4 regions of the Streptomyces sp. NPDC102274 genome follow, and region 3 is predicted to be linked to each of the others. Evidence: riboswitches for the same ligand, from Rfam matches in the RefSeq annotation. Region 3 holds a riboswitch; each other region holds the start of a gene.

Region 1 (7,624 bases), on a different contig from region 3:
ACGGACGGCGCCGCTCCGAAAAGCTGCGTCAATAATTGCGTCGAACGCTGGTTCGAAGAGCTGCTTCGGGGCTGCTTCGGAGAGCCGCTGCGGAGAGCCGCTTCGCAGACGTGCCATAGCCATCAGGCATGGCGCACATGTCCACCGGTCAACGGTTCGAGCGCGGTGGTTTAAGCGCGTCTCCGGCGGGCCAGTGCACTATCGGGGTGGGAGGTGGCGCGCATGAGCGGACGCGGACGTGTGGGATTCGACTGCGAGGTGCTGGTGATCGGCGGCGGAATCGTCGGTCTCTCGACGGCGTACGCGATCACGCGTGCCGCTCCGGGCACCAGGGTCGTCGTGCTGGAGAAGGAGCCGGGCCCGGCCCGCCATCAGACGGGCCACAACAGCGGGGTGATCCACAGCGGCGTCTACTACCGCCCCGGCTCGCTCAAGGCGCGGTACGCGGTGCGCGGCTCCGCCGAGATGGTCAAGTTCTGCGCGGAGTACGGCATCGCGCACGAGATCACGGGCAAGCTGATCGTCGCGACGCGGCGCGACGAGCTGCCCCGGCTGCACGCCCTGGTCCAGCGCGGCAGGGAGAACGGCATTCCGGTGCGCGAGCTGGGCCCGGCGCAGATCACGGAGTACGAGCCCCAGGTGCGCGGCCTCGCGGCGATCCAGGTCGGTACGACCGGGGTGTGCGACTTCGTCGCGGTCGCCGAGCAGCTCGCCGAGTCGGCCGAGGCGGCGGGTGCGTCCGTACGGTACGGATCCGAGGTCACGGCCATCGACCGGCGCCCCTGGGGCGTCGCCGTCCGAACGGCCTCCGGCGCGGTGGTCAGGGCGCGGGCCCTGGTGAACTGCGCGGGGCTCCAGTGCGACCAGGTGGCGCGGCTGGCGGGCGACGACCCGGGGATGCGGATCGTGCCGTTCCGGGGCGAGTACTACGAGCTGGCCAGACCGGATCTCGTACGGGGGCTGGTCTATCCGGTGCCCGACCCGGCGTTCCCGTTCCTGGGCGTGCATCTGACCCGCTCCATCGACGGCGGGGTCCACGTCGGGCCGAACGCGGTTCTGGCACTGGCCCGCGAGGGCTACACCTGGTCGGACGTACGCCTCGCCGAACTGGCGGCCACCCTCAGCTGGCCCGGGTCGTGGCGCACGGCCCGCAAGCACTGGCGGTACGGCGCCGGTGAGCTGCACCGTTCGCTCTCGAAGCGCGCCTTCGCGACGGCAGTACGGCGGCTGCTCCCGGCGGTCACGGACGCGGACCTGCGCCCGGCGGCGGCCGGGGTACGGGCCCAGGCGGTGCTGCGGGACGGCACGCTCGCGGACGACTTCCTGATCCGGCAGACACCCCGCACGGTGCATGTCCTGAACGCCCCGTCCCCGGCGGCGACCGCCGCCCTGCCCATCGGCCGGGAGGTCGCGCGGCGGACGCTGGCGGTGCTGGCGGAGGACTGAGCCCCGAAGCCTCGGGTCTCCGTGGAAGGATCCGTGCCTCCGTAGAATCGGAGGCACTGTGAACGAGACGAACGAGATGGCCGAGAACCGCACCATGAGCCGGATGTTTCCCGAGGGCACGGGCCCCGCGGCCGACCCCGCCGGATCCCACTTCGAACGGCGCATCCGCAGCTTCCAGCCACGCCGGAGCCGTGTCACCACCGGCCAGGCGGAGGCGCTGCGCCGGATGTGGGCCGACTGGGGCACGGACATCGACGGGCAGCGGGTTCTCGACCCGGACGAGATGTTCGGCGGACTGCCGGTCGTCCTGGAGATCGGTTTCGGGATGGGCGAGGCCACGGCGCGCATGGCCGCGGCCGACCGCGGCACCGGCATCCTCGCCGTCGATGTGCACACCCCCGGCCAGGGAAATCTGCTCCGGCTCGCGGAGGAGAACGGTCTGACCAACATCCGGGTGGCCAACGGCGACGCGATCATCCTGCTCAGCGAGATGCTGCCGGCCGAGTCCCTCGCCGGGCTGCGGATCTACTTCCCCGACCCCTGGCCCAAGAAGCGGCACCACAAGCGGCGGCTGATCCAGCGGGAGTTCCTCACGCTGGCCGCGAGCCGGCTCAAGCCGGGGGCCGTACTGCACTGCGCGACCGACTGGGAGCCGTACGCCGAGCAGATGCTGGCGGAGCTGACCGCGCACCCGGGCTTCGAGAACACCCAGGGGGACGGCGGTTACGCGCCACGGCCCGCCTTCCGTCCGCTGACCCGGTTCGAGGGACAGGGACTCGACAAGGGCCATGTCGTGCACGACCTGCTGTTCCGCCGCGTACCGGATCTCCGGCTCCGGACAGCGGAAGGGGACGCGGCGGGACTCCACGCACCTGAGCGCCCTTCCGTCACCGGGCCCGCGTAACCCGCCCCGCACAACTCGACCCGTGTGACCCGCCCCGCGTGACCCGGACCACGTAACCCGAGGTAGTGGCTCGGGCACCATCGCCAGGTGTCAGTGCCCCTCGTTAGGGTCGTCGGGTGTCAGAACCGTCCCCGCAGCCACCCGGTCCGCGTCCGGCGATCCCCGTCTACGAGCGTGAGCAGCGGCCCGATGAGCTGTGGGCCGCCCTGCCGGAGCCCGCCCACAGGCGCTACCGGCCGCGCCGCGCGTTCTGGCGCCGCCGCGCGGTGCGAGTGGCGGCCGTGATCATGGTGCTCGCCCTCTGCGCTCTGGTGATCCTCGCGCTCGTCCGGGACCAGACCGGCACGCAGGGCTTTCTGGTGGGCCTCGGTCTGGCCGTCCTGCCCGTACCGCTGCTCATCACGGCCTTCCGCTGGCTGGACCGGGTCGAGCCGGGCCCCTGGCCGAATCTGATCTTCGCCCTCGCGTGGGGTGCCTTCGCCGCCGCCCTCGTCGCGATCATCGCGAACTCGTTCGCGACCGAATGGATAGCCACCGCCACCGCCGACCCGGCGGGCGCGGAATCCCTCGGTGCCACGGTGATAGCCCCCGTCGTCGAGGAGAGCGCCAAGGCCGCCGCGATCCTGCTGATCTTCCTCTTCCGCGGCAGGACCTTCACCGGGCTCGTCGACGGCGTCGTGATCGCGGGGTTCAGCGCCACCGGCTTCGCCTTCACCGAGAACATCCTCTATCTCGGCAGCGCCTTCGGCGAGGACCAGCACCTGGGCAACTCCGGCCTGGCCTCCGTCACGGCCGCGACCTTCTTCGTACGGGTCGTCATGTCGCCGTTCGCCCATCCACTCTTCACCGTGCTCACCGGCATCGGCTTCGGCCTGGCGGCGACGGCGGCCCGCCGCCAGAAGATCCGCCGGTTCGCCCTGCCCCTGCTCGGTCTGGCCCTGGCGATGGGCCTGCACGCGCTGTGGAACGGATCGGGGCCGGCCTTCGGCCCGTACGGCTTCTATGTGGTGTACGGGGTGTTCATGGTGCCGGTCTTCGCCCTGCTGACCTGGCTGGTGATCTGGAGCCGCCAGCGCGAGCTGCGCACGATCGGGTCCGAGCTCCCCGCGTACGCCGCGGCCGGCTGGCTGACCCCGGCAGCCCCCCTCGCGCTCTCCTCCATGCGGGCGCGCACCCTGGCGCGTGATTTCGCGGGCCGTACGTACGGCCCCGGGGCGGCCAGATCGGTCGGGGAGTACGAGGCGTTCGCGACCTCCCTGGCGTTTCTGCGCCACCGAGCCCACCGGGGAGCCGTGGGCCCGGACTTCATCGAGCGCGAGCAGGAACTGCTGCACCATCTGTGGCAGCGCAGGGAGATAGCCGGGCCCGCGCTGACCTATGCGGCGCGGGCCACGGGCCGGGTGCGGGTACCGCCGCCGTACATCGACTACGACGGCTACAACCCGTACCGCCAATGAGAAACCTGTCCGACGAGGGCGTCAGGCGGACGCCGCGGTGAGCTCCGCCAGCTCCTCCCCCGTCAGTTCGAGGTCAGCCGCCGCCAGCAGCGCGGGCAGCTGCTCGGTCGAACGCGCGGACGCGAGCGGTGCGACCACGGTCGGCTGCGCCGCCAGCCAGGCCAGCGCGATGGTCGGGATCTCGGCGTCCCGCGCCCCGGCGATCCGGTCCAGCGCGGTCAGGACCTTGGCGCCCCGCTCGGACCTCAGATATTCGGCCGCCCTGCCGGCACGAGGACTGTCGACCGTGGTCCCAGGACGGTACTTACCGGTGAGGAAACCCGAGGCCAGCGCGGGGTACGGCACGGTCGAGAGGCCGTGACGCCGCACGGTGTCCCGGAGGTCGCCCTCGTACGTGTCCCGGGAGACCAGGTTGTACCGCGGCTGGAGCGCGACATAACGGGCCAGCCCCTCGCTCTCCGAGAAGGCGAGCGACGCGGCCAGCCGCTCCGCGTCGATGTTGGAGGCGCCGATCGCGCGGACCTTGCCCGCCTTCACCAACTGGTCGAGGGTGGTGATGATCTCCTCGACCGGGACCTCGGGGTCGTCGAAGTGCGTGTAGTAGAGGTCGATGTGGTCCGTACGGAGCCGGCGCAGCGACTCCTCGACGCCGGCCGTGATGGTGGCCGCCCGGAGCCCCTTGTACCGCGGGTGCGCGCCGATCTTGGTCGCGACCAGCACCTCGGAGCGATTGCCGCGCGAAGCGATCCAGTTGCCGATGACGGTCTCGGATTCACCGCCCTCGTTTCCCGGTGCCCACGAGGAGTACAGGTCGGCGGTGTCGATGAAGTTCCCGCCCGCGGCGGCGTACGCGTCGAGAACGGCGAAGGAGGCCGTCTCGTCGGCGGTCCAGCCGAAGACATTCCCGCCGAGGGCGAGCGGGAAAACGTGCAGGTCGGAGGAGCCCAGAGGGCGCAGAGTGGTCACGGGCGGCTGTAACTCCCCGAGGAGTCCGCCCTATTCCGCTCCGCGCCCTCATGTGGGCCGTATGGAGGAACGTCCGCGGGGAGATGCCCGCGGGGAAGGTCTGTGGAGGAAAGGTCCGCGGAAGGGAGGTCTACGGGGTGAGGCCCTTGCCGCGCAGCCAGCTCATCGGGTCGATACCCGTGCCGCCCGCCGTGTGGACTTCGAGGTGCAGATGCGCGCCGGTCACATTGCCGGTCGCGCCGACCCTGCCGATGACCTCGCCGGTGGTGACCTTCTGCCCGGCGCTCACGCTGATGGACGACTGGTGGGCGTACCAGATCTCCGTGCCGTCATCGAGCTCCAGGACCGTGCGGTATCCGTACGAGCCCGACCAGCCGGCCGACTTGACGGTGCCGCTGTGCACGGCCTTGAGCGGGGTGCCCGTCGGCGCGGCGAAGTCCAGGCCGGTGTGGTAGCCGGAGGACCACAGGGAGCCGGACTGACCGAAGGTCGAGGTGATCGTGTACGAGGAGGTGGGGATCGCGTAGCTGGCGGCCAGCTTGGCCAGCCGTTCCTTCTCCGCCTTGGCCTTGGCCTCCGCCTCGGCCTTCTTCTTCGCCTCTTCGATCTTCTTCTCGGCCTCGGTCTGCTGCTTCTTGGCCTCGGCCGCGGCCTTCTTCGCCGCCGCCGACTCCGCGGCCGCCTGCCGCGCCGCGTCGGCCCCGGTCTGCTGCGCCTCGGCCTGCTGGAGGATACGGGCGCGCAGCGCCTCTCCCGCGTCGGTGGCGCCCTGTTCGGTGTCCGTGACCGTGAGCCCGGCGGTGGTGAGCGGGGCGGCGAGCGTTTCGGGCTCGGAGTCGTCCGACCCGAGGGAGCCCATTCCCGGCAGGGACTTGGCGTCCGGGAGCTTGTCCGTGATCGCGTCGGGCAGGGATATGGAGACCGCGGGCTTGTCCTGCGCGGTGGCGATGCCGCCCGCGCCGACGGCGGCGATGACGCCGACACCGAGGACAGTGGAGCTACGGGCCAGTCCGCGCTGCTTGGCGACGCGGTGCCTGCCGCGTACGGGCCGTATGGACTCCTCGGTGGGGTTCCATTCCCCCCATGCCCTGTCCGGCTCGTCGCCGGGGGAGCGTGTTTCGAAGAGGGCTTCGGGGGCAGGCTTGTTGGACGCCACTGAGGCGTGCTCCTTTCCTTCCTTCTCGCCTACCGGGTTAGCTGACGGGTTCGGAGCAGGAAGGTCTCCTACGGGCGCTCCTGCCGCACAAGGCGACAAAAGACACCCGATTCACCCCAATTGGTGGTTCCCCGGTTCCCTCGCGGGATTCGGCGCGTGCGCACGGTGCCATCTCTTGCGACGGCTGGGACGACCGCGCTGCGTTATCGAACGTTAATAGAGACCCGGGCCTTATTCCAAGCTGTTCCGGGTGATCGTTAACGACTTCGCATCGGACGTACCAGGACAGACAGGAACGCAATCGGGCGAGTTGAGGGCCCGTCAGGGCGGTTCGCATTTCTGACGGTGTGTCAAATGTTATGCGGAGCGGTACCTCTCGACTACGGACGGTGGCGAGGGCTCCGGCGAGGGCGATTCCGGTGCCGTCGCGGGAGCCGGCTCCGGCGCCGGCCGCGGCCGTCTCACGGCACCAGCGTCCGCCTCACGGCGCCGGCCGCCGACTCACGGCACCAAGGGAATGGTCCTGCGCCGCTCCGGCTCACCCTCCGAGGGCCGGCTGACCGCCAGCAGCGCCATGTCGTCCTGGCTCCCGCCGCCCGTGTGCCGCCGCACGTCGTCGATGATCGCCTGGAGCATCTCGTCGGGCCCCTGGAAAACCCGTCCGTCGAGCCGTTCGCGCGGGACGTAGAAGACCCCATGGGCATCGCGCGCCTCGGTGAGCCCGTCCGTGTAGAAGAGCAGCGTCGCGCCTTCCGGATACAGGGCCTGTTCCGCGCGGTCCGGCCACGAGCCCAGTTCGCTCATCCCGAGCGGCAGCGCGGGGTCGCTCGGGATGAGCATCCGCACCTCGCCGTCGCCGCGCATCAGCAGCGGCTCGGGGTGGCCGCGGTTGACCAGCCGCACCACACCCTCGTCGTGCGGGATCTCGGCGAGCACGGCCGTGGTGAACCCCTCGAAGACATCGAGCCCGTCCCGCCGCGTCCCCTCCCGCCTGAGCGCGCGCTCCAGCCGCTGCGCGACCGCTTCGAGCGAACTCTCCTGCTCGGCGGCCTCCCGGAAGGACCCGATGACCACCGCCACCGCTTCGACCGCGTCAAGACCCTTCCCCCGTACGTCACCGACCACCAGCCGCACCCCGTACGGCGTGTCCTGTACGGCGAAGAGGTCCCCGCCGATGAACGCGCCCTCCTGCGCCGCCTCGTACCGCGCGGCGATCCGCAGCCCCCCGATCCGCTCGGCGGGTCTGGGCAGCACGGCGCGCTGGGCGGTCTCGGCGATGACGCGGGCGGAGGCCAGCCGCTCACCGCTGCGCCGTACGACACCGTTGATGTACAGCGCCAGCAGGGAGACCACCAGCACCGTCAGCACCTCGCTGATCGACTCCACCTGGAACTGGGTGTCCGCATGCGTATGCAGCACCACCTCGGCGACCAGCGAGGTGAAGGCGATGATGACGGTGCCGGCCATCGGGTAGAACGGGGCGGCGATCAGCGGAGCCGCGGCGAAGAGGGGGGACGCGGTGACGCGCGTCGGGGTCACCAGGTCGAAGATCACCGCGGCAATGATCACCAGCACGGGCAGCACCCGCACCAGCCTGCGTCCGGTACGGCCACGTCCGCCCGGATACCGGCCGCCGCCGCGGACATTGTCGCCGGGCGTCCAGAAACCCGTTCCACGACCTGCCCAGCGACCGGC
Region 2 (7,224 bases), on a different contig from region 3:
CGACGCGCCCTGGACTTTCGATCGGCTCACGGCACCCACGCACACACCGCCCCGCATCCCCGACTCTGTACGTCCTGTACATTTTTCACAGAGACCTGACAGAGACCGCGAGACGCGCGAGACCCGCGTACGAGGAGAGGCATGCCATGAACCGTCCGTCAGCCCGCTACGTCCTGCCCGAGTTCACCGAGCGGACGACCAACGGGACCCGCACCCTCGACCCGTACTCCAAGCTCCTCGAAGAGCGGATCATCTTCCTCGGCACCCCGGTCGACGACACCGCGGCCAACGATGTGATCGCGCAGTTCATCCACCTCGAATACGCCGCGCCCGACCGGGACATCTCGCTCTACATCAACTCCCCGGGCGGCTCCATCAGCGCCATGTCCGCGATCTACGACACGATGCAGATCGTCACCTGCGACGTGGAGACCATCTGCCTCGGACAGGCGGCCTCGACCGCCGCCGTACTGCTGGCCGCCGGGGCGCCCGGCAAGCGGCTGGCGCTGCCCGGCGCGCGGCTCGTCCTCCAGCAGCCCGCCATCGAGGAGCCGCTCCAGGGCCAGCCGTCCGACCTGGAGATCCACGCCCGGGAGATGCTCCGACTGCGGTCCCTGCTCACCTCCATGCTGGCGCGTCACACCGGGCAGAGCACCGAGCGGATCACCGAGGACATCGAGCGCGACACGATCTTCGACGCGCCCGCCGCCCGGACGTACGGGCTGCTCGATCACGTCGTACAGAACCGCAAGGCTTCCCTCAACACGCCGCACAACGCCTTTGGCGGGCACTGAACACCGGTGCTGGGACGGCGAGTCGTTCCCGTATGGACGCCGCCCATACGGGAACGGCTCGCACGTTCGGCGGATGGACTGTCAGGACGCTTACGGGGGTCCAAGTTGCGCGGAGCGACCGGATCGGCGAAGCGCCCCGGACTCCCTTGCGGGTACGGCCCTCATCGGGCTCACACCCCGGCGCGACACACCCCTTTGCCACCCTTTCGTATCAGTCGTGACGTACTTCACATATAGTCGTTTCGTCTCGGATATCCACCTGTTCCTGCGTCAAGATCCTGGGACGACAAGCCCCCGCCACCGCGGCGGGGCGGTCCGGGCGGACGCCGAGTCCTGCCGCCGCACCGGATGCCTGGTCGACAGGAGTGGATCGGCAGGAGTGGAGGACCCAGGCAGTACGGGACGACGCCCGGTGTGGTCGTCCCTCGGGGTGAAGCCGTGAGAGCGGCCGGGCAACTTCGCCAGCCCGAACCCGACAGGTCATCCTTCACAGGCGGCTGACGAAGGGATGCACATGACCGCGCAGACGAATGCCCCCTCTCTGCTGTCCAGGACCGGTGCGGTTTCGGTCCTCACACTCGCCGCGCTCGGCGGCACGATGCTCGTGCCCGGCGCCACGTCCGAGGCCGAAGCCGCCACACGCGCGGTCAAAGCCCTCAACATCGCCGCCTCGAAGGCGGGCTCGCCGTATCGGTGGGGAGCCACGGGGCCCCATCGCTTCGACTGCTCCGGGCTGACGCTCTACTCGTACAAGAAGGCCGGCAAGCAACTCCCCCGTACGGCCCAGCAGCAGTACAACGCGTCCCGCCCTGTCTCCCCCTCCCACCGACGCAAGGGAGATCTGGTGTTCTTCCACTGGGGCAGCAGCGTCTATCACGTCGGGATCTACGCCGGCAGGGGAAGGATCTGGCACTCGCCTAAGACCGGGGCGCTGGTACGGCTGGAGCGGATCTGGTCCGGGAGCGTCTGGTATGGCCGGGTGCACTGACCCCGGCCGCCCGCACCGGCCCTCCCGCCCCCACAGGCGCCCCCACAGCCCCCGGCCGCACGGACGCTGACGACGCGTCGGAGGGGCCGTCCCCGCCCCGGCGAGGACGGCCCCGGTTCGGCGGGGACGGCCCCGGTCCGGCCCCGGTCAGCTGGGGTCAGCTCACGTCAGCCGGTACCGGGACCGTCCACGGCAGGACGATCCAGACCGTCTTGCCGCCCTCGGCGGTCGGGGTGACGGCGACCTGTCCCCCCTGCTCGGCGGTGAGCGAGCGGACGATCACCATGCCGCGTCCGTTGTCCTGCTGCACGGCCGCGGGCAGCCGTTGCGGCCAGCGCGGATGGCTGTCGGTGACTCCGACACGCAGCCGCTCGTCGCGTTCGAGCCGGATCTCCACGGTGAATGTGGGTGACTGGCCCAAGGTGTGCTGCACCGCGTTGGTGGCCAGTTCCGAGACGATCAGCCGGACCGTCTCGGTCATGTCCTCCCGCGCCGGCAACCCCCACTCGGCCAGCAGGTCCACGACGTATCTTCGCGCCGCGGTGACCGAGGCGGGATCGCTCGGCAGGGTGATGGATGCTTCCTGGTGGTCTGCCATGGCGACGCCGTCCCTTTCCCGCCGGGCCTGGCTCCGGCACAGTGCGGATGACTGCGCGGACGGCCTCGGACCGTGCTTCGCGCCAGCCTGCCACTGATCGTGCCGTTCCCAGGGCCGATCCACGGAGATCTGCATATATCTGTCGCTCAAAGCGGTGAACTCTGCAACGCGAGACCGTATTTGGGCGCCGAAAAGATATCTTCTCCGCCGCGGCGCCCGAGGGGGCGACGAACACAGAGCGGGGAGGGAATCATTCATGCGGCATATTCCAGAGGTGCGCCGGCGCAGGCTGGGTGAGGAATTGCGCAAGTTGCGGCAGGGCGCGGGACTGACGAGCGGCCAGACCGCGCGGCTGCTCGGCTGGCATCAGTCGAAGGTCAGCCGGATCGAGACGGGCGTCAGCGGGGTGAAGGACGAGGATCTGGCCGGGCTGCTCGACGCGCTCGGCATCACCGATCCACAACTACGGCTGCTGCTGGGCGCCTTGGCCGGGACCACCAGCAACGGACAGGGGTGGTGGATGGCGTACGGCGGCGTGATCCCGCCACAGTACCGGGACTTCATCAGCCTGGAGTCCCAGGCCCGCACCGCGCGCACGCTGGAGACTTCCGTGGTCCCGGGGCTGCTCCAGACCCCCGCGTACGCCCGCGCCGTGACCCGCGCCGCGCTCGGCGGAACGCCCTCCGCGACGGTCGATTCCCTGGTCGAGGTGCGGCTCGCCCGCCAGGAAGTGCTGCGCACCGGCATACCTCTGGAGCTGCACGCCGTGCTGGACGAGGCCGTACTGCGCCGTCAGGTGGGCGGGCCCGGCGTGATGCGGGAGCAGCTGCTGCGGCTGTCGGAGCTGGCCCGTCTTCCGCATGTCTGTCTTCAGGTGCTGCCGTTCACGGCCGGCGGCTATGTAGGACTTACCGGCCCTTTCGTTATCTTCTCGTTTCCGCACATTACTGATCTGGATTTGGTCGTTCTCGACCATTTGACGAATAGCCTCTATCTGGAGCGGAAAGAAGACCTTGAGGCGTACTGCGCGGCGTTCGGCACTATGCAGGCGCATGCCCTCTCGACCGAGGATTCATTGGATCTCATCGCCGGGATCGGTGACGGCGCCTAGGGAGCATCATGACCCCCCACCTGACATGGCCATCCGCATGGCATCGGAGCAGCTACAGCACCGGCGCGAACAACTGCGTGGAGTGCGCCCCCAGCGACGCGGGCGGACTGGCCGTACGTGACTCCAAGGAAGTGACCCGACCCCATCTGTTCTTCTCGGCGGGCGCCTGGACCTCGTTCGTGTCCGCGCTGCGCGACGAGGCGCCGGCGCGCTGACCGCTCGGGCCGGTCGGCTCAGCTCGTGTCCCCCGGCGCGAGCGCGACGATCGTGTCCACCGCCGTGCCGATCTGCTGATCCGTCAGATCGGCACGCGCGGTGAGCCGGATCCTGGAGACGCCGTCCGGCACCGAGGGCGGACGGAAGCACCCCACCACCAGCCCCGCCGCGCGGCACTCCGCGGCCCAGCGGACCGCCGCCTCGGGTGACGGCGCCCGTACGGAGACCACGGCGGCGTCCGGTCGTACGGCCGTCAGGCCCGCCCCGGTCAACAGTCCGTGCAGCGTGCGGGCCACCTCGCGCGCCCTTTCCGCTCGGGCGGGCTCCCGGCGCAGCAGCCGCAGACTCTCCAGCGCGCCTCCCACGGCCGCCGGCGCCAGTCCGGTGTCGAAGATGAACGTGCGGGCGGCGTTGACCAGATGGCCGATGACCCGTGCCGGGCCGAGTACCGCGCCGCCCTGGCTGCCCAGGGACTTGGAGAGCGTGACGGTGGCCACCACACCGTCCGCGCCGGCGATGCCCGCCGCGTCCGGGGTGCCCCGGCCCCCCGCGCCGAGCACCCCCAGTCCGTGCGCGTCATCGACGAGCAGAGCCGCGCCGCGGGTACGGCAGACCTCGGCCAGTTCCCCGAGCGGCGCCGCGTCACCGTCCACGGAGAACACCGCGTCGCTCACCATGAGCGCGCGCCGCCCGGCGTGCGCGTCGAGTGTCTTGCGTACGGCCTCGGGCTCGGTGTGCGGTACGACCACGGTCTCGGCGCGCGAGAGCCGGCAGCCGTCCACGATCGAGGCGTGATTGCCCGCGTCGGACAGCAGCAGCGAGTCGCTGGCCGTGAGCGCGGTGAGGGCGGCCAGATTGGCCGCGTATCCGGAGGAGAGGACGAGCGCGGCCTCGAAGCCGCAGAACGCGGCCAGTTCACGTTCGAGTTCGGCGTGCAGTTCGGTGCTGCCCGTGACCAACCGGGAGCCGGTGGCGCCCGCGCCCCAGCGGCGTGCGGCCTCCGCCGCCGCGCCGGTCACCTCGGGGTGGCGGCTGAGCCCCAGGTAGTCGTTGCTCGCCAGGTCCAGCAGCCCGGATTCGGCGGGGCGCGGCCGGAGCGTACGGACCAGACCCGACCGTTCGCGGCGGCGCGCCTCGTCGTCGGTCCAGTCGAAGGGGTCACGCTCCATGGTCCGGTCCTTTTGTAGGCAGCGCACAGACCATATCCGGGCCGCCACCGGGTCAGGGTGTGGTCATACACACACGTCGATCCGACGGTGTTGTGGGGTTCCTCCTTTTCTCGGACGTCCTCGGTGGGCAAGGATCAGCACCATGGACCTGCTGAACACGCTGGTGGAGAAGGGCCTGCGGCGCGAGCTGCCGACCCGCGAAGAAGCGCTCGCCGTGCTGGCGACCTCCGACGACGATCTGCTCGAAGTGGTGGCCGCGGCCGGGAAGGTGCGCCGTCAGTGGTTCGGGCGGCGGGTGAAGCTCAACTATCTGGTCAACCTGAAGTCCGGGCTGTGCCCCGAGGACTGCTCGTACTGTTCGCAGCGGCTCGGCTCCACGGCCGAGATCCTCAAGTACACCTGGCTGAAGCCCGACGAGGCGTCGAAGGCGGCGGCCGCCGGAGTGGCGGGCGGGGCGAAGCGGGTCTGTCTGGTCGCCAGCGGCCGGGGTCCGACGGACCGTGATGTCGACCGGGTCTCGCAGACCATCGAGGCGATCAAGGAGCAGAACGAGGACGTCGAGATCTGCGCCTGTCTCGGGCTGCTCTCGGACGGCCAGGCGGAGCGGCTGCGGGCCGCGGGCGCCGACGCGTACAACCACAACCTCAATACGTCCGAGGGCACATACGCCGACATCACCACCACCCACACCTACGCGGACCGGGTGGATACCGTGCGGCGGGCGCAGAGCGCCGGGCTGTCCGCGTGTTCGGGGCTGATCGCCGGCATGGGCGAGAGCGACGCGGATCTGGTCGATGTCGTCTTCTCGCTGCGCGAGCTGGACCCGGACTCGGTGCCGGTCAACTTCCTGATCCCGTTCGAGGGAACGCCGCTCGCCAAGGAGTGGAACCTCACCCCACAGCGCTGTCTGCGCATTCTGGCCATGACGCGGTTCGTCTGCCCCGATGTGGAGGTCAGGCTCTCGGGCGGGCGCGAGGTGCATCTGCGCTCGATGCAGCCCCTCGCGCTCCACCTGGTCAACTCGATCTTCCTCGGGGACTATCTCACCAGCGAGGGCCAGGAGGGCAGGGCGGACCTGGAGATGATCGCGGACGCGGGCTTCGAGGTGGAGGGCGCGGACACGACCACGCTGCCCGAGCACCGTCGCGACGGGTGCGGTCCGTGTGGAGGGGACGAATCCCGGGAGTCCGCTCCGGCTGAACCGGTCACGGACAACGGGGCGCCCCGTACGGACCTGGTGGCGGTGCGCCGTCGCGGCGCCGGTACCGACCTGGCGCCCAATGCCTGACACGACCCCCGGTGAACTGCTGGCCCTGGACCGGGCCCATGTCTGGCATCCGTACGGCCCCATGCCCGGCCGTGCCGAACCGCTGGTCGTGGAGTCCGCGTCCGGGGTACGGCTGCGGCTCGCCGAACCCGCCCACGGACAGCGCGAGTTGGTCGACGGCATGTCGTCCTGGTGGTCGGCGATCCATGGCTACAACCACCCCGTGCTCAACGCGGCGGCGCACGGCCAGCTGGACCGTATGAGCCATGTGATGTTCGGCGGGCTCACCCATGAGCCCGCCGTGCGGCTCGCGGCGCTGCTCGTCGACATCACTCCGGAGCCGCTGCGCCACGTGTTCCTCGCCGACTCGGGCTCGGTGTCGGTCGAGGTCGCGGTGAAGATGTGTCTCCAGTACTGGCGCTCGGTGGGCCGTCCGGCGAAGCGGCGGCTGCTGACCTGGCGGGGCGGCTACCACGGGGACACCTGGCAGCCGATGTCCGTGTGCGACCCCGACGGCGGGATGCACGACCTCTGGTCGGGGGTGCTGCCCCGGCAGATCTTCGCGGACGCGCCGCCCGCCGGGTACGAGGAGCCGTACGCCGACGGCCTGCGCGCGCTCATCGCCCGCCACGCGGACGAACTGGCCGCGGTCATCGTCGAGCCGGTGGTACAGGGCGCGGGCGGCATGCGCTTCCACTCCCCCGCGTATCTGCGGGTGCTGCGGGAGGCGTGCGACGAGCACGATGTGCTGCTGATCCTCGACGAGATCGCGACGGGGTTCGGGCGTACGGGGACGCTGTTCGCCGCCGAGCAGGGGGGCGTCCCGCCCGATGTGATGTGTGTCGGCAAGGCGCTGACCGGCGGGTATCTCACGATGGCGGCGACGCTGTGCACCTCACGCGTGGCCGAGGGCATCTCGCGCGGCGAGGTCCCGGTGCTGGCGCACGGACCGACGTTCATGGGCAATCCCCTGGCCGCGTCGGTCGCCCGCGCCTCGATCGAGCTGCTGCTCGGCCAGGACTGGGCGGGGGAGGTCAAGCGGATCGAGGCGGGCCTGCGCGAGGGGCTGGCGCGGGCCGCG
Region 3 (7,624 bases):
TCGGGGGCGAGGGCGTCCTCCAGGAAGAACAGCCGCGCGTCCTCCACCTCGTGGACCAGTTCCCGGGCCTGCGAGGGCGTCAGCCGCTCGTGCGCGTCGTGCAGCAGCTCCACTCCCGTGCCGACCCGTTCGCGGATCTCGCGCAGCACCGGCGGGACATGACGCAGATAGCCCAGTGAGTCCCAGCTCCCCGCGCGCAGCCGGCGTCGGCGGGCTTCGGCCTCGTCGCGCGGGGCCGTGCCGTAGGTGTCCGTACCGGGGACCGCGACCTGGACGCGGACATGACGGTAGCCCCGCTCGGCGGCGGCGAGCACCCGCTCGGCGATCTCGCCGGCCTCCTGGCCGTCCACGTGCGTGTACGCCTCGGCGGCCTCACGGGCCCGGCCGCCGAGCAGCTGGTGCAGCGGCAGCCCCGCCGCCTTCCCCTTGATGTCCCAGAGCGCCACGTCGACGCCCGCCAGGGCGTTCTGGGCGATCGAACCGCCCCGCCAGTACCCGCTGTTGAGCAGCAGCCGGTGCAGGTCCTCGATGTCCTGAGGGTCGCGGCCCAGCAGCATCGGACCGAAGTAGTCGTCGACGACCGAACGGATCGCCAGGGTGCGCTGCGGGTCGCTGGCGCAGCCGAGCCCGTACAGGCCGGGCTGATTCGTCTCCACGCGCACGATCACGTACGGACAGCCCTGCGGGGCGCACAGGAAGGTACGGACCGCCGTCACCCGCAGTGAGTCGGAGCCCCGCGAGGAGTCGGCGTCGGATCGCGTCCAGGGGGCCTGGGCCAGCACCTCCGCCGTCTCCGCCGTTCCCCGTGTCCCCGCCGTCTCCGCTGTCTCCGGTGCGCGTGGGGCGGGGGTGTCCGCCGCGTGGTGGGCGCCGGTACCCGTCGCTCGATTCGCTGCCGTCATGGGTTCCCTCCGAGGTGATGGCACGTCCGTGTTTTCCGGGTGTTACAACTGTTGACACCGTACATCAAGTCGATTTAGATTCGCTGCGTCATAGAGGAGCTGGACGGACAGCCCCGAAGAAAGGCGCTGGGAACGTGATACGACTTCTCCCAGCCGCACGTCGTACCTCGATACTCGCTTCGGTCGCCGCTATGGGTGTGCTGATCGCGGGTTGCGGTTCGAACGGCGGGAACAGTTCCGGACGCGATGAACTTTCCATGTGGACCTTCAAACAGTCCCATGTGGCCGCTTTGCGGGCGGCCGCGGAAAAGTTCACCGCCGAGACCGGAACAAAGGTGAATATTCAGGCGGTGACGCCGGATGATGCCTTTCTGACCAAGGTTCAGGCCGCGGCCCGTACCAATGACCTGCCCGATGTACTCGAAGTGCACGCCAACGGCGACGATCTCGCGTTCGGCGGGGCGGGACTGCTGGAAGACCTCTCCAAGGACGTCGACCGGAAATGGCTGGACCAGTATCTCCCCCAGGTCCTCGCGGACGGCACGGTCACGCCCGATGTCTACAAGGCGTCGCTCACCGAGGGTTCCAAGACCCAGGGTGTGCGGCTGGGGCAGCGATTCAGTGTGCCGCTCACCGTCGGCACCCAGGGCGTCGTCTATATGAACAAGAGCCGCGCGGCCAAAGCCGGGGTCACCCGGGCGCCGGCCACCTGGGAGGAATTCATCGACGCCCTCGACAAGGTGAAGAAGGCATACCCGGACAACGGCGGGGTGACCGTCGGCATCAAGCAGCCCTCCACGGCTCTCGAATGGCTGATGCAGCCGATGGCGTTCGGCCTGCTCGGGAAGGAGAGGTTCGAGGCGCTCTTCGGCCCGGACGCCGCTCAGGGCTGGTCGTCGCCCAACGGCCAGAAGGTTCTGAACACGTACAACGAGGTGACCCCGTACTGGATGCCGGGCACCCAGTCCAAGGGGATCGACGAGGCGGATCTCGCCTTCGCCCAGGGCAAGGCGTCCTTCGACATCGGCGGCACCTACACGCTGGCGTTTCTCGCCGAGAACGGCTACGACGCGAACAATCTCATGACGTTTCCGGTGCCGCCGCCGAAGGACGCAGCCATCCCCGACCTGCAGCTCTCGCCCTTCTCGCTCACGGGTCTCTCCATCACCCGGAAATCGGAGAAGAAGGACAAGGCGCTGCAGTGGCTGAAGTTCCTCTCGCAGGACGATGTAGCCGCCGACTTCGGAAAGCAGGCACTCGATGTGCCGCCGAATGATCTCGACAAGAATCAGAGCCAGGCGCTCGGCCCGGTCCTGAATTCCATGGAGGCGGCCTTCGGGTCCGGCAAGAATTCCTACAACGCCGGTTATACCGCCTACCGTCCCAGCCTGTACGACCCCGGAAAGGTCGGAGCCGTACTGGCCCAGTTCACCCCGCTCAAGTCACGCGGCGCGGAAAGCACGGGTGCCCAGATGAGTTCCATGCTGAAGTCCTACTGGGCGGAGCAGAACAAATGACGGCCGGAACCGGTACGGCGACGGCCGCCGGCACCGGGAGAGGCACGGGCTCCTCGTCCGCCGGGGAGCGGAACGGCGGCACACCTCGCCGCGGACTCTTCGGCGGGCTGCGCGAGAAGCGCAGGCAGGCCGCCTGGGGCTACCTCTTCGTCGCCCCCGCCATCGTCCTGTTCGCCGTCATGGGCGTCTACACGATCGTCTACGGCTTCTCGCTGAGCTTCGCCCAGTGGAACGGCTTCTGGCCCGAATGGAATTGGCGCGGCTTCCGCAACTACTCGGATCTGCTCGGGGGCAGCCCGACGTACTGGCCGATCGTGAAGAAGGCCGCGGTCAACACCCTGTGGGTCGTCATCGCGGTCCCCCTGCTCACCGTGCTCGTCGCCTTCCCGCTGGCCCTCGTCCTGAACCAGGTCAAGCGCTTCCAGGGCGTCCTGCGCTCCGTCTACTTCGTGCCGTACGTGACGACCGGAATCGCCGTCTACTTCGCCTGGAACTACATCCTGGAGCCCAACGGCGCCGTCAACCTGCTGCTGAAGACCGTCGGCCTCGGCTCGCTCCAGCAGCCGCAGGGCTGGCTCGGCAATCCGAACACCGCGCTGGCCACCATGATCGTCGTCATGGTCTGGTCGGCCGTGCCGGTCGCGATGCTGCTGTATCTGACCGGACTCCAGTCGCTGGACAGCTCCCTGCTGGAGGCCGCGCAGATCGACGGCGCAGGCTGGCTGCGCTCCACCACGACGGTCGTATGGCCGCTCATGAAGCCGATCACCGTCGTCGTGCTGCTGCTCAATGTGCGCGACTCCCTCCAGGGCTTCCAGTCCTTCCTGATCATGACCAACGGCGGTCCGGGCGACTCCACGAGCGTCCTGGGGCTGGAGACCTACCGGCTCGCCTTCCTCTCCGAGCTGTCCCCGACGCTGGGTCTCGCCAGCGCCCTGGGCTGGCTCCTGTTCCTGGCGGCCCTCGTCGTCGCCTTCATCAACCAGCGGGTGATGAGGAGGATGGGATGAGCGGCGAAACGCTTTCCCCACCACGGCGGGTGGGCATCCGCGCCCAGGACCGGACCGTGCCGCGGACCGGCGGCCGCAGGCCCGTCGGCCGGACCGCCGTCCGAGCCGTCGTCGGGATCGTGCTCGCCGGCTACGCGGCGGTCAGTATCTATCCCTTCCTGTGGATGGTCTCGGCGGCCTTCAAGACCAACAAGGAGGTGCAGGAGGGCGGTCACCTCATACCGCACGACCCGACCCTCCGTACCTTCGCCGACACCTGGAACAAGCTCGACTTCTTCGACTACTTCCTCAACAGCGTCAAGGTCACCGTCCTGACGACCGTGCTGGTCGTGGTGGTCTACTCGGCCGCCTCGTACGCCTTCTCGGTGCTGGCCTTCCCCGGCAAGAAGTGGCTGTACCGGCTGTTCCTGGTGCTGCTCTTCGTGCCCGGAGTGGTGACGCTGCTGCCGATCGTGCTGCTGGAGAGCAAGCTCGACATCCTGGGCACCCACTGGGGCCTGATCCTGCCGTTCGTCAACGGCAGCGCTCCGCTGGCGATCCTGATGCTGACCAACGCCTTCACATCGGTGCCGGGGGAACTGCGCGAGGCGGCGCGGATGGACGGCGCGGGTGAGTTGCGGATCTTCAGCCGGATCTATCTGCCGCTGGCCAGGCCCGCCGTCATCACCATCGCGCTGCTCACGGCCATCCCGACCTGGAACGAGTATCAGCTCACCCGGATCTCGTTGAACGACCCGCACACGTACACACTGCCGATCGCGCTCCAGGCGATGCAGTCGCAGAGCGTCGTGCAGTACAACTCGCTGATGGCGGCGGCTCTGATCATGGTGGTCCCGGTGATCGTCCTGTTCCTGTGCGCCCAGCGTTACTTCGTCAACGGACTGATGGGAGCGGTCAAGGGATGAGCGGGCGGACGGTACACAGGAGCGGCCGGACGGTACTGGTGACCGGGGCGGCCGGCGGGATCGGCCGCGCCGTTGTCGCCGACCTCATCGGCGCGGGCTTCCGCGTCGTGGGCGCCGACCTGGAGCGGGGCGACGGCGAGGACGGCTGTGTCCGGTTCGTCACCGGCGACCTCAGCGAGGCGAAGACCGTCACGGAGAGCTTCGCCGCCGCCCGGGAGGCGGCGGGGGAGGAGGGTGCGTTCGCCGGGGTCGTACATCTCGCGGCGTACCCGGCGCCCGGCATCGTGTCGGAGGAAGAGACACTGCGCGCCAACGTGCTCGCCGCCTATCTGGTGTTCCAGGAGGCGGGCCGGCTCGGGGTGCCTCGCGTGGTCGGCGCCTCCAGCGCGGCGGCCGTCGGCATCGCGTGGGCCGACCGGGACCTGCACCCGGTGTACGTCCCCGTCGACGAGGACCACCCGGACCTCACCGTCGACTCCTACGGTCTGTCCAAGGTCATGTCGGAGAAGGCCGCGGAGTTCACGACACGGCGCTACGGCACGGTCACCGTCATGCTGCGGTTCCCGTTCGTCGGGGCGGGCGACCGGCTGCGGGAACGGCTGGCCGAGGTGCACGGCGACCCCGCGTCCAACCGCCGTGAACTGTGGGGCTGGCTGCACACCCCGGACGCCGCCCGAGCTGTACGGGCCGCCCTGACGGCCGACCTCACGGGCCACCATGTCGTCAACGTGGCCGCGCCCGACAGCGCCGCCCTGGAGCCCACCCGCGAACTGCTGGAGACGCACCACCCCACCAGCGAGATCCGGGGCGCGCTCGACGGACACGCCTCGCTGTTCGACACCACCCGCAGCCGCGCGCTCCTCGGCTTCACGGCGGCGGGGCGGGAGGACATCACGGAAGCGGACTGAGCCTCGCGTCCCGCCCGTCAGCCCAGGCATCGGCCAACGACCCGTCAGCCTGGGCTGACGGGCGCGGCCGTGGGCCGGGGCGTGGGCGGAGGCGTGGGCGGATCGATGCCGGCCGTGAAGCGGTCGGTCGGGAGCCAGGTCACGTTGGATGTCACCTTTACCCACGAAAGGGGAATGGCGGGCAAATCTGGCATGGCCCTCGACCGACGGGGCCCGCCGCTGTCACCGAGCCGGAGCGTCCGCGCTCCGCCCGTTCTCGGTCCGATCGCCTTCCCGGCTATCGCCTTCCCGGCTATCGCCCGGCGACGGCGACAGCGACGAACCGGTGTGCCGGCTCTCCGAGTTGAGCGTGGAGCACCGCATGCGCGCTGTACGCACAGGCGGCCGAAAGGGGAGCGTGGGAGTGGGCCGCGCTCCCCTTTCGGCCGTGAACTGCCTTTTGGTGAAAGGGTGATCGTTGAATTCGATCAGCTCCTCGGTGAAATGTTGCCGCGGAACTGGAACGTGGCCCGTCGTTGTTCGGACTCGATAGGGGGTCAGGAACGCGTACAGCTCCGCCAATTCAATGGCGTCGAGCGTTCAATTGGCCACGATAAGTGGCTCGCCCGGGGTCCGTCAGGGCCCGTCCGAGGCGGCCGGCGGAATGCGTGATCATGTGCGATGAGGTGCCCTGTGGGGCGCGTGCATTCCCGGTCATAGATCGGAGTGCGGGAGCTGGATCGAGTGTGGCGCATAGTGCCTTTATGGGCGATTTATCGCTGTTCTCCCTGAAGTCCATTTCTGTAGCGTTCAGGCGACTTTCCACTCTCTCGGGACCCTTGTGAGCTGCGCATTTCCGTCATGGGCGTGATGTGTGTCACGTAAGTGCCGGGTCGCAGTGGTCGGCCTCCTCGCCCATTTCGTCCGCAGGGAAGGCGAGTTGAGCGCCCCGGTAGCGGGTGGTTAACGAGATCCTTTCCGGGCCGGATTCGCGAATTGGATTCCGTTGTGAATTCGGGTCTTGTTTCATCCCGATGTCCTCGCTTACGTTCTCGTCACTCCGGATGGAACGCCGAATCCTGCCGCCGTCCGGAAACCGACACCCACCCACGTACGGCAGGAGCGGGGGACCCAGGTAAGTCGCCGATCCGTACTCCGGACCGGCTTGGGGTGAAGCCGCATTCACCGTGCGGCCGGGCATCTCCAGTCCGAACCCGACAGCTCACCTCGCAGGCGGAGGAGAGGAATTCGTCATGGCCTCAAAGGCTAAGCACCGCCGTCCCAAGAACAGTCCCCTCGCCAGAGGCCTCGTCACCGCGGGCACGGGCGGTGCCGCACTCGCCTTCCCCCTGCTGGCCGCGACCACCGCGGAAGCGGCCCCGGCGGAGCACACCGCCGCCACCGCCAAGGTGGACCTGGCTCCGACCGCCGCCGTGCACCAGGACACCCCGGCGACCTACTCCGTGGTCTGGGGGGACTCGCTGTCCAAGATCGCGGACGCGTACGGGCTCAGCGGTGGCTGGCAGAAGCTCTACGAGGACAACCGCAGTGCCATCGGCGGCAACCCGTCGCTGATCCAACCCGGTCTCACGCTGACGCTCGGCACGGAGTCCGCGTCGGAGTCCGCGTCGCAGGCCCCGGCCGACTCCACCGCCGACCAGAGCGCCACGGCCGACCAGAGCGCCACGGCCGACCAGAGTGCCTCGGCCGATCAGGGCGCCTCGGCCGATACGGGCGCCGCCGTCGAGGCGTCCGCGAAGACGTACTCCGACAACCTGGACGGCTGGATCCGGGAGTCGCTGGACGTCATGGCGGCGCAGGGCATCCCGGGCTCCTACGACGGCATCTACCGCAACATCATGCGCGAGTCCTCGGGCAACCCGTCGGCCATCAACAACTGGGACTCCAACGCCGCCGCCGGCACCCCGTCCAAGGGGCTGTTGCAGGTCATCGACCCCACGTTCCAGGCCTACCACGTGCCCGGTACGTCGACGGACAGCTACGACCCGGTCGCCAACATCACCGCCGCGAGCAACTACGCGGCCGACCGGTACGGCTCGATCGACAACGTGAACGGCCCCTACTGACAGGCCCTCACACCCTGCGCGGCAGGCCGGACAGCCCTGAGGGCTTGTCCGGCCTGCCGCGTTCCTGCTGTTCCCGCGTTCTCGCGTTCCCAGGCCGCCGGCCCCGGGAAAACCCACACCTCGCCTTCCGCGCCGTCCAGATCGGCGCCGTCACGATGACCAGCGTCGATCCGACATACCCGGCCATGTACGAGCGGCCAGATGCCGCGCGTCGGCGGCCGGACGCGAGCCGGACTGTGCTCGCACAGGATTCTCGTCCATACTTCCGGACGTGGAGCAGCGCATAGACTCGAATATCTGGCCCGAGCGTGCCGTG
Region 4 (7,624 bases), on a different contig from region 3:
CAATGTCTTCGTCGCGCTTCACATCATCGGCATAGCCTCGCTGCTCGGCGGCTTTCTCACCCAGATGAAGTCGATGAGCACGGGGACGGCCCGCTTCAACAAGGCGATGCTGCACGGCGCGCTGACGATGCTCGTCACGGGGGTCGCCCTGGTGGGCCTCAACCAGGCCGACGACCAGACGGTGAACAACATCAAGATCGGCATCAAGCTCGCGGTGCTGGTCGTGATCCTGGCCGTGGTGTACGTGAAGCGTGACGACGAGACCGCCCCGAAGCAGCTGTTCGGCATGGTGGGCGGGCTGACGGTGGCCAACATCTTCATCGCCACGCTCTGGACCTGACACGGCCCCGGGGCCCGGTCCTCGGGTCCGCCCCTGCTCCCGGTCCTCGGTCCGGGCCCCCGCTCCCGGTCTGCGGTTCGGGGGCCGGGGGCCGTCTCCCGCGTGCGGCACGCTGCCCGTCAGGCGGGGCGGACGCTTCCGTAGATCGGCATGTAGTAGATCGACTCCTCGCGGACGTTCGCGCCCGGCTTGGGGGCGTGGATCATCATGCCGTCGCCGATGTAGATCCCGACATGGCTGATGTCGTCGTAGAAGAAGACCAGGTCACCGGGGAGCAGATCCTCGGTCGCGACGCGCGTACCGGCCTTCACCTGGTCCCAGGTGGTGCGCGGCAGCTCCACTCCCGCCTCCTTCCAGGCCGCCTGGGTCAGGCCCGAGCAGTCGTACGAGCTGGGTCCTGTGGCGCCCCAGACGTACGGCTTGCCTATCTGGGCGCGGGCGAAGGAGAGGACCTTGGCGGCCTTGGTGGCGTAGCTGCCGTCCGAGGCGCCGGTGCCGCCGCTCGTGCCGGTACCTGTTCCTGTGCCGGTATCACCTGAGCCCGTGCCTGTGCCCGTATCGGAGCCTGAGCCGGTGCCCGTACCGGTCGAGGGGGCCTGAGCCTGCTGCTCCTTGCGCTTGCGCTCGGCCTCGGCCTTCGCGCGGGCCTCCTGTTTCGCCTGTGCCTCCGCCTTGCGGCGGGCCTCCTCTTCCTTCTTGCGCTCCAGCGCGGCCAGCCGCGCCTTCTCCTCCGTGGTCAGCTTCGACAGCAGCGCACGCGCCGCGCCGAGTTTCTGCTGCACGTTCTGCTTGCTGGTGCGCAGCGCGGTCTGCGACGCGGTGAGAGACTCCAGGTCCTTGGACGCCTGCTGCCGCTTCTTCGCGGCGTCGGCCTGCTGCGTCTGGTAGTCGGCGAGGACCCCGCGCTGACGCTCCGTCAGCCGGTCCGTCACCTGCTTCTGCTCGAAGAACGACTGCGGGCTGTCCGCGAACAGCAGGGCGGCGGTCGAGGTGACCGCGCCTTCCCGGTACTGCGCGGCCGCGAACGAGCCGAGCGTACGCCGGGCCTCGTTCAGCTTGTCCGCGCGCTTGGCGACCTCGTCGAGCACCCGGTCGACCGCGCGCTTCTGCTTCTGCGTGGCCTCTTTCGCCCTGTTGTACTTCTGCGTCTCACCGCCGGCCTGGCGGTACAGATCGTCGACCTTCTTCTGTACCTCCTCCATGGACGGCTTCGGCTCGACGGGCGCGGCGCTCGCGCTCTGCGCCGTGAGCAACGTGACCGAGGCGAGCGCGGCCGTCGTGATCCCGACGGCGGGAGAGGCGGTACGTACTCCGCTGAGGCTGCGCGGCTTGCGATGCGACGCCAAGGTCGGCATCTCCTTCCGTGGACCGCCTACCGGGTTAGCTGTCGGGTTCGGGCGGAACGGAAGGCTGCCCTACGGGCCTTGAGCGAAAGGCCCGATTCACCCCGGTTGTGCAGTGTGGGTCCCCGGTTTCGAACTTCCTTCCGGAAAGCCCGAATTCGGCGTGGGCCGCCCGCTTGGCGTGGGTCGCCGTTGGGGGTACGGGCTGCCTGATCGAGCACGCTAGCCAAGGTGTGGTGCTGGTGTGAAGGTCGATGGCCGATATGCCCGATACATTTTCGTGACCATTTGCGCGTGCGATGTGCGGAACGCGCCGCTGGCGCCCGTTCATCACGGTGGGTGACCATGGTGCCGCCGGTGGTGATGGTGACGGTGGCCGGGGATGCGGCCGGGGATGCGGCCGGGGAATTCCGAAGGCGGGCGCGGTCTGTCAGTGCGGCGGCCTAGACTCGGACAGCGATGAGCAGCCTCTTTGACGACAGTTTCCTGGCGGACCTCCAGCCCTCCGGCGACGAGCATCCCCCGCCGCCCGAGGACGACGCCGAGCACGCACCGGAGCAGGTGCCCGACGACCTCTTCCAGGGTGCCTACGACACGCCCCCGGCGCGGGACCAGTACCACCGCGACGGCGCCCCGCGCACGGTCGTGGACCCCGCCGCGCTGCTCGAAGGGCTGAACGAGGAGCAGCGCGCGGCCGTCGTGCACACCGGCTCGCCCCTGCTCATCGTGGCCGGGGCCGGGTCGGGCAAGACCCGGGTGCTGACCCACCGGATCGCGCATCTGCTGGGAACGCGCGGCGTCCATCCAGGTCAGATACTGGCGATCACGTTCACCAACAAGGCCGCGGGCGAGATGAAGGAGCGTGTCGGCCAGCTCGTCGGCCCGCGCGCCAACGCCATGTGGGTCATGACGTTCCACAGCGCCTGCGTACGGATCCTGCGGCGCGAGTCGAAGAGGCTCGGGTTCACCTCCTCGTTCTCCATCTACGACGCCGCCGACTCGAAGCGTCTGATGGCCCTGGTCTGCCGCGATCTGGACCTCGACCCCAAGCGTTACCCGCCCAAGTCCTTCAGCGCCAAGATCTCGAATCTGAAGAACGAGCTGATCGACGAGGAGACCTTCGCCGACCAGGCCACCGACGGCTTCGAGAAGATGCTCGCCGAGGCGTACCGGATGTACCAGGCGCGGCTGCGCGAGGCCAACGCGCTGGACTTCGACGACATCATCATGACCACCGTCCATCTGCTCCAGGCGTTCCCCGATGTCGCCGAGCACTACCGGCGGCGCTTCCGGCACGTCCTGGTGGATGAGTACCAGGACACCAACCACGCCCAGTACACGCTCGTACGCGAGCTGGTGGGCCCCTCCGGAGAGGGGCACGACCCGGCCGAGCTGTGTGTCGTCGGTGACGCCGACCAGTCGATCTACGCCTTCCGGGGCGCCACGATCCGTAACATCCTCCAGTTCGAGGAGGACTACCCGGACGCGACGACTATTTTGCTGGAGCAGAACTACCGCTCCACGCAGACGATCCTCAGCGCCGCCAACGCGGTCATCGAGCGGAACGAGAGCCGTCGGCCGAAGAATCTGTGGACGAAGGCCGGCGCGGGCGCCCAGATCACCGGCTACGTCGCGGACACGGAGCACGACGAGGCGCAGTTCGTCGCCGACGAGATCGACCGGCTGACGGACGCGGGCGAGGCCAAGGCGGGCGATGTCGCGGTCTTCTACCGTACGAACGCGCAGTCCCGTGTCTTCGAGGAGATCTTCATCCGGGTCGGCCTGCCCTACAAGGTCGTCGGCGGAGTGCGCTTCTACGAGCGCAAGGAGGTCCGCGACGTGCTGGCCTATCTGCGCGTTCTGGCCAACCCGGAGGACAACGTTCCGCTGCGCCGCATCCTCAATGTGCCCAAGCGCGGCATCGGGGACCGCGCGGAGGCGATGATCGACGCGCTCGCGCTGCGCGAGCGGATCACCTTCCCGCAGGCGCTGCGGCGCGTGGACGAGGCGTATGGAATGGCCGCCCGCTCGGCCAACGCCGTCAAGCGGTTCAACGCGCTGATGGAGGAGTTGCGCACGGTCGTCGAGTCCGGCGCCGGGCCCGCGACGGTCCTGGAGGCCGTGCTCGAACGGACGGGCTATCTGGCGGAGTTGCAGGCATCGACCGACCCGCAGGACGAGACGCGTATCGAGAACCTCCAGGAACTGGCCGCGGTGGCACTGGAGTTCGAGCAGGAGCGCGGCCAGGCGGCCGCCGCGGAGGCGGCGGGCGACGGCGCGGATGCTGCCGACGCCACCGGTACGACGGACGCGGCGACCACTGCCGGTACGGCCGCCACGACTGGTACGGCCGCCACGACCGGTACGCTCGCCGAATTCCTGGAGAAAGTGGCGCTCGTCGCCGACTCCGACCAGATCCCCGACGAGGACGAGGACGGCTCCGGTGTCATCACGCTGATGACGCTGCACACCGCCAAGGGCCTCGAATTCCCCGTCGTGTTCCTGTCGGGCATGGAGGACGGCGTCTTCCCGCACATGCGCGCCCTCGGCCAGACGAAGGAGCTGGAGGAGGAACGGCGGCTGGCGTACGTCGGCATCACGCGCGCCCGCGAGCGCCTCTATCTGACCCGGTCGTCGATGCGGAGCGCGTGGGGCCAGCCCTCGTACAACCCGCCGTCGAGGTTCCTGGAGGAGATCCCGGGACAGCACCTGGAGTGGAAGCGGACCGGTGCGCAGATCCCGGCGGGGCCCACGTCCGGGATCGCGTCCTCGCTGTCGTCGTCCTTGTCGGCCGCCTCGCGGTCGAGGGCGGGCGGCGGACCCTCGGGCTTCGCCACGCGGCGCACCACCGACAAGCCGGTGATCGCGCTGGCGGTCGGGGACCGCGTCACGCACGACCAGTTCGGCCTCGGCACGGTCATGGCGGTGACGGGCACGGGCGCGGACACGCAGGCGACGGTCGACTTCGGGGACACGAAGCCCAAGCGGCTGCTGCTGCGGTACGCGCCGGTCGAGAAGCTGTGAGTACGACGACGTAACGGGCCCCGGCGGGGCGCCCGTTACGTCGGGTCGACGCCGTGGCTGCGGAGCCAGGCCAGCGGGTCGATCGCGGCGCCGCCGCCGGGCCGTACCTCGAAGTGCAGGTGCGGTCCGGTGGAGTTGCCCGAATTCCCCGAGTACGCGATCACGTCACCGGCCTTGACCGAACCGGAGCGGATCTTCGTGGTGCTGAGATGGCAGTACCAGGTCTCGGTGCCGTCGGGCGCGGTCACGATCGCCATGTTGCCGTAGGCGCTGTTGTACTGCGTGCGTACGGTGCCGTCGGTCGCGGCCATCACCGGCGTGCCGTACGACACGGGGAAGTCGATCCCGGTGTGGATGGACATCCAGTTGACGCCGGCCTGGCCGTATCGCGCGCTGAGCCCGTGCTGCGAGACGGGGAGGACGAACTTGGGGCGCTCGGCCTCCTTGCGGGCCGCCTCCGCGTCACGCCTCTTCTTCTCCGCTTCCTGCCGCGCCTGGAGGTCGATGCGCTCCTGCGTACGGCTGGCCCGGTCACCGAAGTCACGGGCGTCGGCGTTGAGCGCGGCGAGCTGGGTGTCCAGCTTGTTGTTCGCGGCCACGGGCTTCACGGAGCCGGGATCGGCGGCCGAGGCGGTCGTGGTCTTGTCGGCCTGGGCCTCCTCGCCGGCGCCGAGGCCACTGACGGAGGCGGCGGCGACACCCGCGACGCCCATCACACACGCGGAGGGGACGGCGACCGTGAGGAGCGCGGAGCGCTTGGCGGGGGTGCGGCGGCGGCCCCGGCCGCCGTTCGGGCTGCCGCCGGTCCTGCGTTCGCCGCGGGGCGGGAGGTTCACCGTGGGAGTCGTCATCGTCGCTGCCATGTGCAGCGGGTCGGCCTCGGGCGCGGAGTCCGTGTCCGTATCGCCTTCGCGTCCGGGCTCCGCGGCCCCGGGGTGCGCGTCGGTCCCCGTGCCGGTCTCGGCTTCGTAGCCGGGCTCCGCGTCGAAGGCGTGTTCAGGCTCCGGCCCCGGGGCGCCGTACTCGGCGCCGGGGGCGAGGTCGTACTGCTCGTACGGGCCGCCGTCCTGGCCGTACTGCTCGTGGGCGTTGTCGTGCGGGGCGTCGGCCATCGTGCCGGGCGAGTTCCAGGCGGTGGCGTCGTACGCGCCGGTGTCGAACGCGGGCGCCGCCCACTGCGCGGTCGCGTCGTACCCGAACTGCGCTGCCTCGAACTGTGCAGCTTCGAACTGCCCGGACTCGAATTGCGCCGACTCGAACTGTGCGCCTGCGAACGGTGCGGCGGGGTCGAACGGCGCCGCGACGGTGTGGTCCGAGATGCCGTACGCGAACTGCGTGGCGTCGAACTGGCCTGTTGCGGCGGTTCCGTTCAGCTGGTCGGCCTGCTGCGCGAGGTTCGCGTGGTTCGCCAGGTTCGCTTGGTTCCAGGCGTCCGCGTCCCACTGGCCCGTGACATCCGGCTCCGCCGACTGGCCCGGGATGCCCGGGGTCTGCTGCTGATAGCCGCTGTCGGGCGCGGTGGTGACGGTGGCCCACTGGCCGCTGGTGTCGTACTGCCCGTACTGCGGCGCGGCGTACGCGTCGTACCCGGTCGTCTGATGCGCGCCGGTGTCCCACTGCGTGTTGTCGTACTGGCCCGTCGTGGCCTGGGGGCTGTCATAGCCGCCCGAGCCGACCGGGAGGGTGCCGAAGAGCGGGTCGGTCTCGAAGCTGCCGTTCTGGTAGCCGTCGTATGCGGCGTACCCGGCGTGGGCGTGCTGGTCGTTCACCAACTTCTCTCTCGCCTCGGCAGCAGAACCAGGGTTCCCTCCGGGCCCCTGTCCGACGGACACGGTCCCTGAGGGAAAGCAGTGGCCGCGACTGTACCCGGCGGTATAGGACGGCGACAATCTTCGGCAGGTTTTGCGTTCCGTTGAAACGGGCATTCGGCCGTGTTTCGGCGGACGACGGGCGCAGACTTGGCCTTACGTTCGAAACGTGTTCGAGACGGTAGGGGGATTTCGACGAGTCCCGCGCGTCAGGCGACGGACGCCGGGCCCTCGAAGCGCGGGTCGTCCTCCGTGGATTCCTCTGGCACGGGGCCGGAGTTGACGGAGTCCAGGCCGGATTCGCCTGTGAGTCCGGGGGATTCGAGCGCGTGCCGGATGTCGGCCGCGACTCCGGGGTGCACGGTCATGGCGAGATGTCCGACCCCGCTCACCAGCACGTTCTGCGCCTGAAGGTCCGGATGCGCGATGCGCGCCGTGAGGGCCGGCGCCATCAACTGGTCGAGATCGCTCCAGAAACTCACGAATCGCGTACGGCAGCCGGGCGCGGGCAGCCGCAACTCTTCGATCAGGTCAGACCCCGGCCGCATCTGCCGTACGACGGGGTGGGCGTTGGCCAGCGGGACGACAGCCGTGCCTTCGTGCGGCGTGGCGATCGTGACCAGCGTACGTACCCGTGAGTCACCGCCCAGACGCTGTACGTAATACCGCGCGATCAGGCCGCCGAGGCTGTGTCCGATCACATCGACCTGGCGGTGGCCGGTGCGGGCGCAGATCTCCTCGACATGCCGGCCGAGCAGCTCGGCGGCCGTACGGATGTCGCAGGTCAGCGGCGAGTAGTTGAGCGATACAAGACGGGTCCAGCCGTGCCGGGCGAGGGAGCGGCGCAGCAGGACGAAGACGGACCGGTTGTCGACGAGGCCGTGGAGCAGGACGACGGGGGGGTGGGCGAGGTCCTCGGTGGGCGGCTGGGCGGTTTCCGGCGGCAGGGGCTCTGCGCGGCGCTCCTGGACGATCCCGGCCGGGTAGAGGACGAGATGGCCGGTGAGTACCGCCAGGTCGAGCGCGTTGGCACGGAGTGCGTCGGCGGGGAGCGTGGCGTGCCATACGCGGCCGGCCTGGCGGAGAAGCGGCGAAACGAAGGGAAAAAG

Evidence for each region. A riboswitch is a leader RNA that binds a small molecule or an ion and turns the genes downstream of it on or off. The one in region 3 is predicted to bind cyclic di-AMP.
Region 1: linked by a shared signal. The riboswitch ahead of ACIRQP_RS38000 (M23 family metallopeptidase) and the one ahead of ACIRQP_RS36525 (transglycosylase SLT domain-containing protein) in region 3 are both predicted to bind cyclic di-AMP.
Region 2: linked by a shared signal. The riboswitch ahead of ACIRQP_RS17205 (C40 family peptidase) and the one ahead of ACIRQP_RS36525 (transglycosylase SLT domain-containing protein) in region 3 are both predicted to bind cyclic di-AMP.
Region 4: linked by a shared signal. The riboswitch ahead of ACIRQP_RS08020 (NlpC/P60 family protein) and the one ahead of ACIRQP_RS36525 (transglycosylase SLT domain-containing protein) in region 3 are both predicted to bind cyclic di-AMP.

Annotation. Positions count from the first base shown of each region.
Region 1 covers NZ_JBIWLW010000049.1:17,105-24,728, reverse strand. The annotation lists gene lhgO (L-2-hydroxyglutarate oxidase) at 223-1,446, shown strand; gene trmB (tRNA (guanosine(46)-N7)-methyltransferase TrmB) at 1,523-2,350, shown strand; gene ACIRQP_RS38010 (PrsW family intramembrane metalloprotease) at 2,467-3,807, shown strand; gene ACIRQP_RS38005 (aldo/keto reductase) at 3,829-4,773, opposite strand; gene ACIRQP_RS38000 (M23 family metallopeptidase) at 4,904-5,929, opposite strand; cyclic di-AMP (ydaO/yuaA leader) riboswitch at 5,941-6,094, opposite strand; gene ACIRQP_RS37995 (PP2C family protein-serine/threonine phosphatase) at 6,431-7,624, opposite strand, start outside.
Region 2 covers NZ_JBIWLW010000011.1:34,700-41,923, reverse strand. The annotation lists gene ACIRQP_RS17210 (ATP-dependent Clp protease proteolytic subunit) at 147-794, shown strand; cyclic di-AMP (ydaO/yuaA leader) riboswitch at 1,109-1,306, shown strand; gene ACIRQP_RS17205 (C40 family peptidase) at 1,309-1,782, shown strand; gene ACIRQP_RS17200 (ATP-binding protein) at 1,940-2,380, opposite strand; gene ACIRQP_RS17195 (helix-turn-helix domain-containing protein) at 2,637-3,491, shown strand; gene ACIRQP_RS17190 (DUF397 domain-containing protein) at 3,500-3,706, shown strand; gene ACIRQP_RS17185 (8-amino-7-oxononanoate synthase) at 3,725-4,876, opposite strand; gene bioB (biotin synthase BioB) at 5,019-6,164, shown strand; gene ACIRQP_RS17175 (adenosylmethionine--8-amino-7-oxononanoate transaminase) at 6,157-7,224, shown strand, end outside.
Region 3 covers NZ_JBIWLW010000043.1:17,642-25,265, reverse strand. The annotation lists gene ACIRQP_RS36550 (enolase C-terminal domain-like protein) at 1-902, opposite strand, end outside; gene ACIRQP_RS36545 (ABC transporter substrate-binding protein) at 1,160-2,419, shown strand; gene ACIRQP_RS36540 (carbohydrate ABC transporter permease) at 2,416-3,429, shown strand; gene ACIRQP_RS36535 (carbohydrate ABC transporter permease) at 3,426-4,334, shown strand; gene ACIRQP_RS36530 (NAD-dependent epimerase/dehydratase family protein) at 4,331-5,242, shown strand; cyclic di-AMP (ydaO/yuaA leader) riboswitch at 6,282-6,470, shown strand; gene ACIRQP_RS36525 (transglycosylase SLT domain-containing protein) at 6,475-7,308, shown strand; gene ACIRQP_RS36520 (hypothetical protein) at 7,580-7,624, shown strand, end outside.
Region 4 covers NZ_JBIWLW010000004.1:309,423-317,046, forward strand. The annotation lists gene ACIRQP_RS08015 (hypothetical protein) at 1-340, shown strand, start outside; gene ACIRQP_RS08020 (NlpC/P60 family protein) at 460-1,695, opposite strand; cyclic di-AMP (ydaO/yuaA leader) riboswitch at 1,694-1,857, opposite strand; gene ACIRQP_RS08025 (ATP-dependent DNA helicase) at 2,143-4,707, shown strand; gene ACIRQP_RS08030 (M23 family metallopeptidase) at 4,743-6,476, opposite strand; gene ACIRQP_RS08035 (esterase/lipase family protein) at 6,725-7,624, opposite strand, start outside.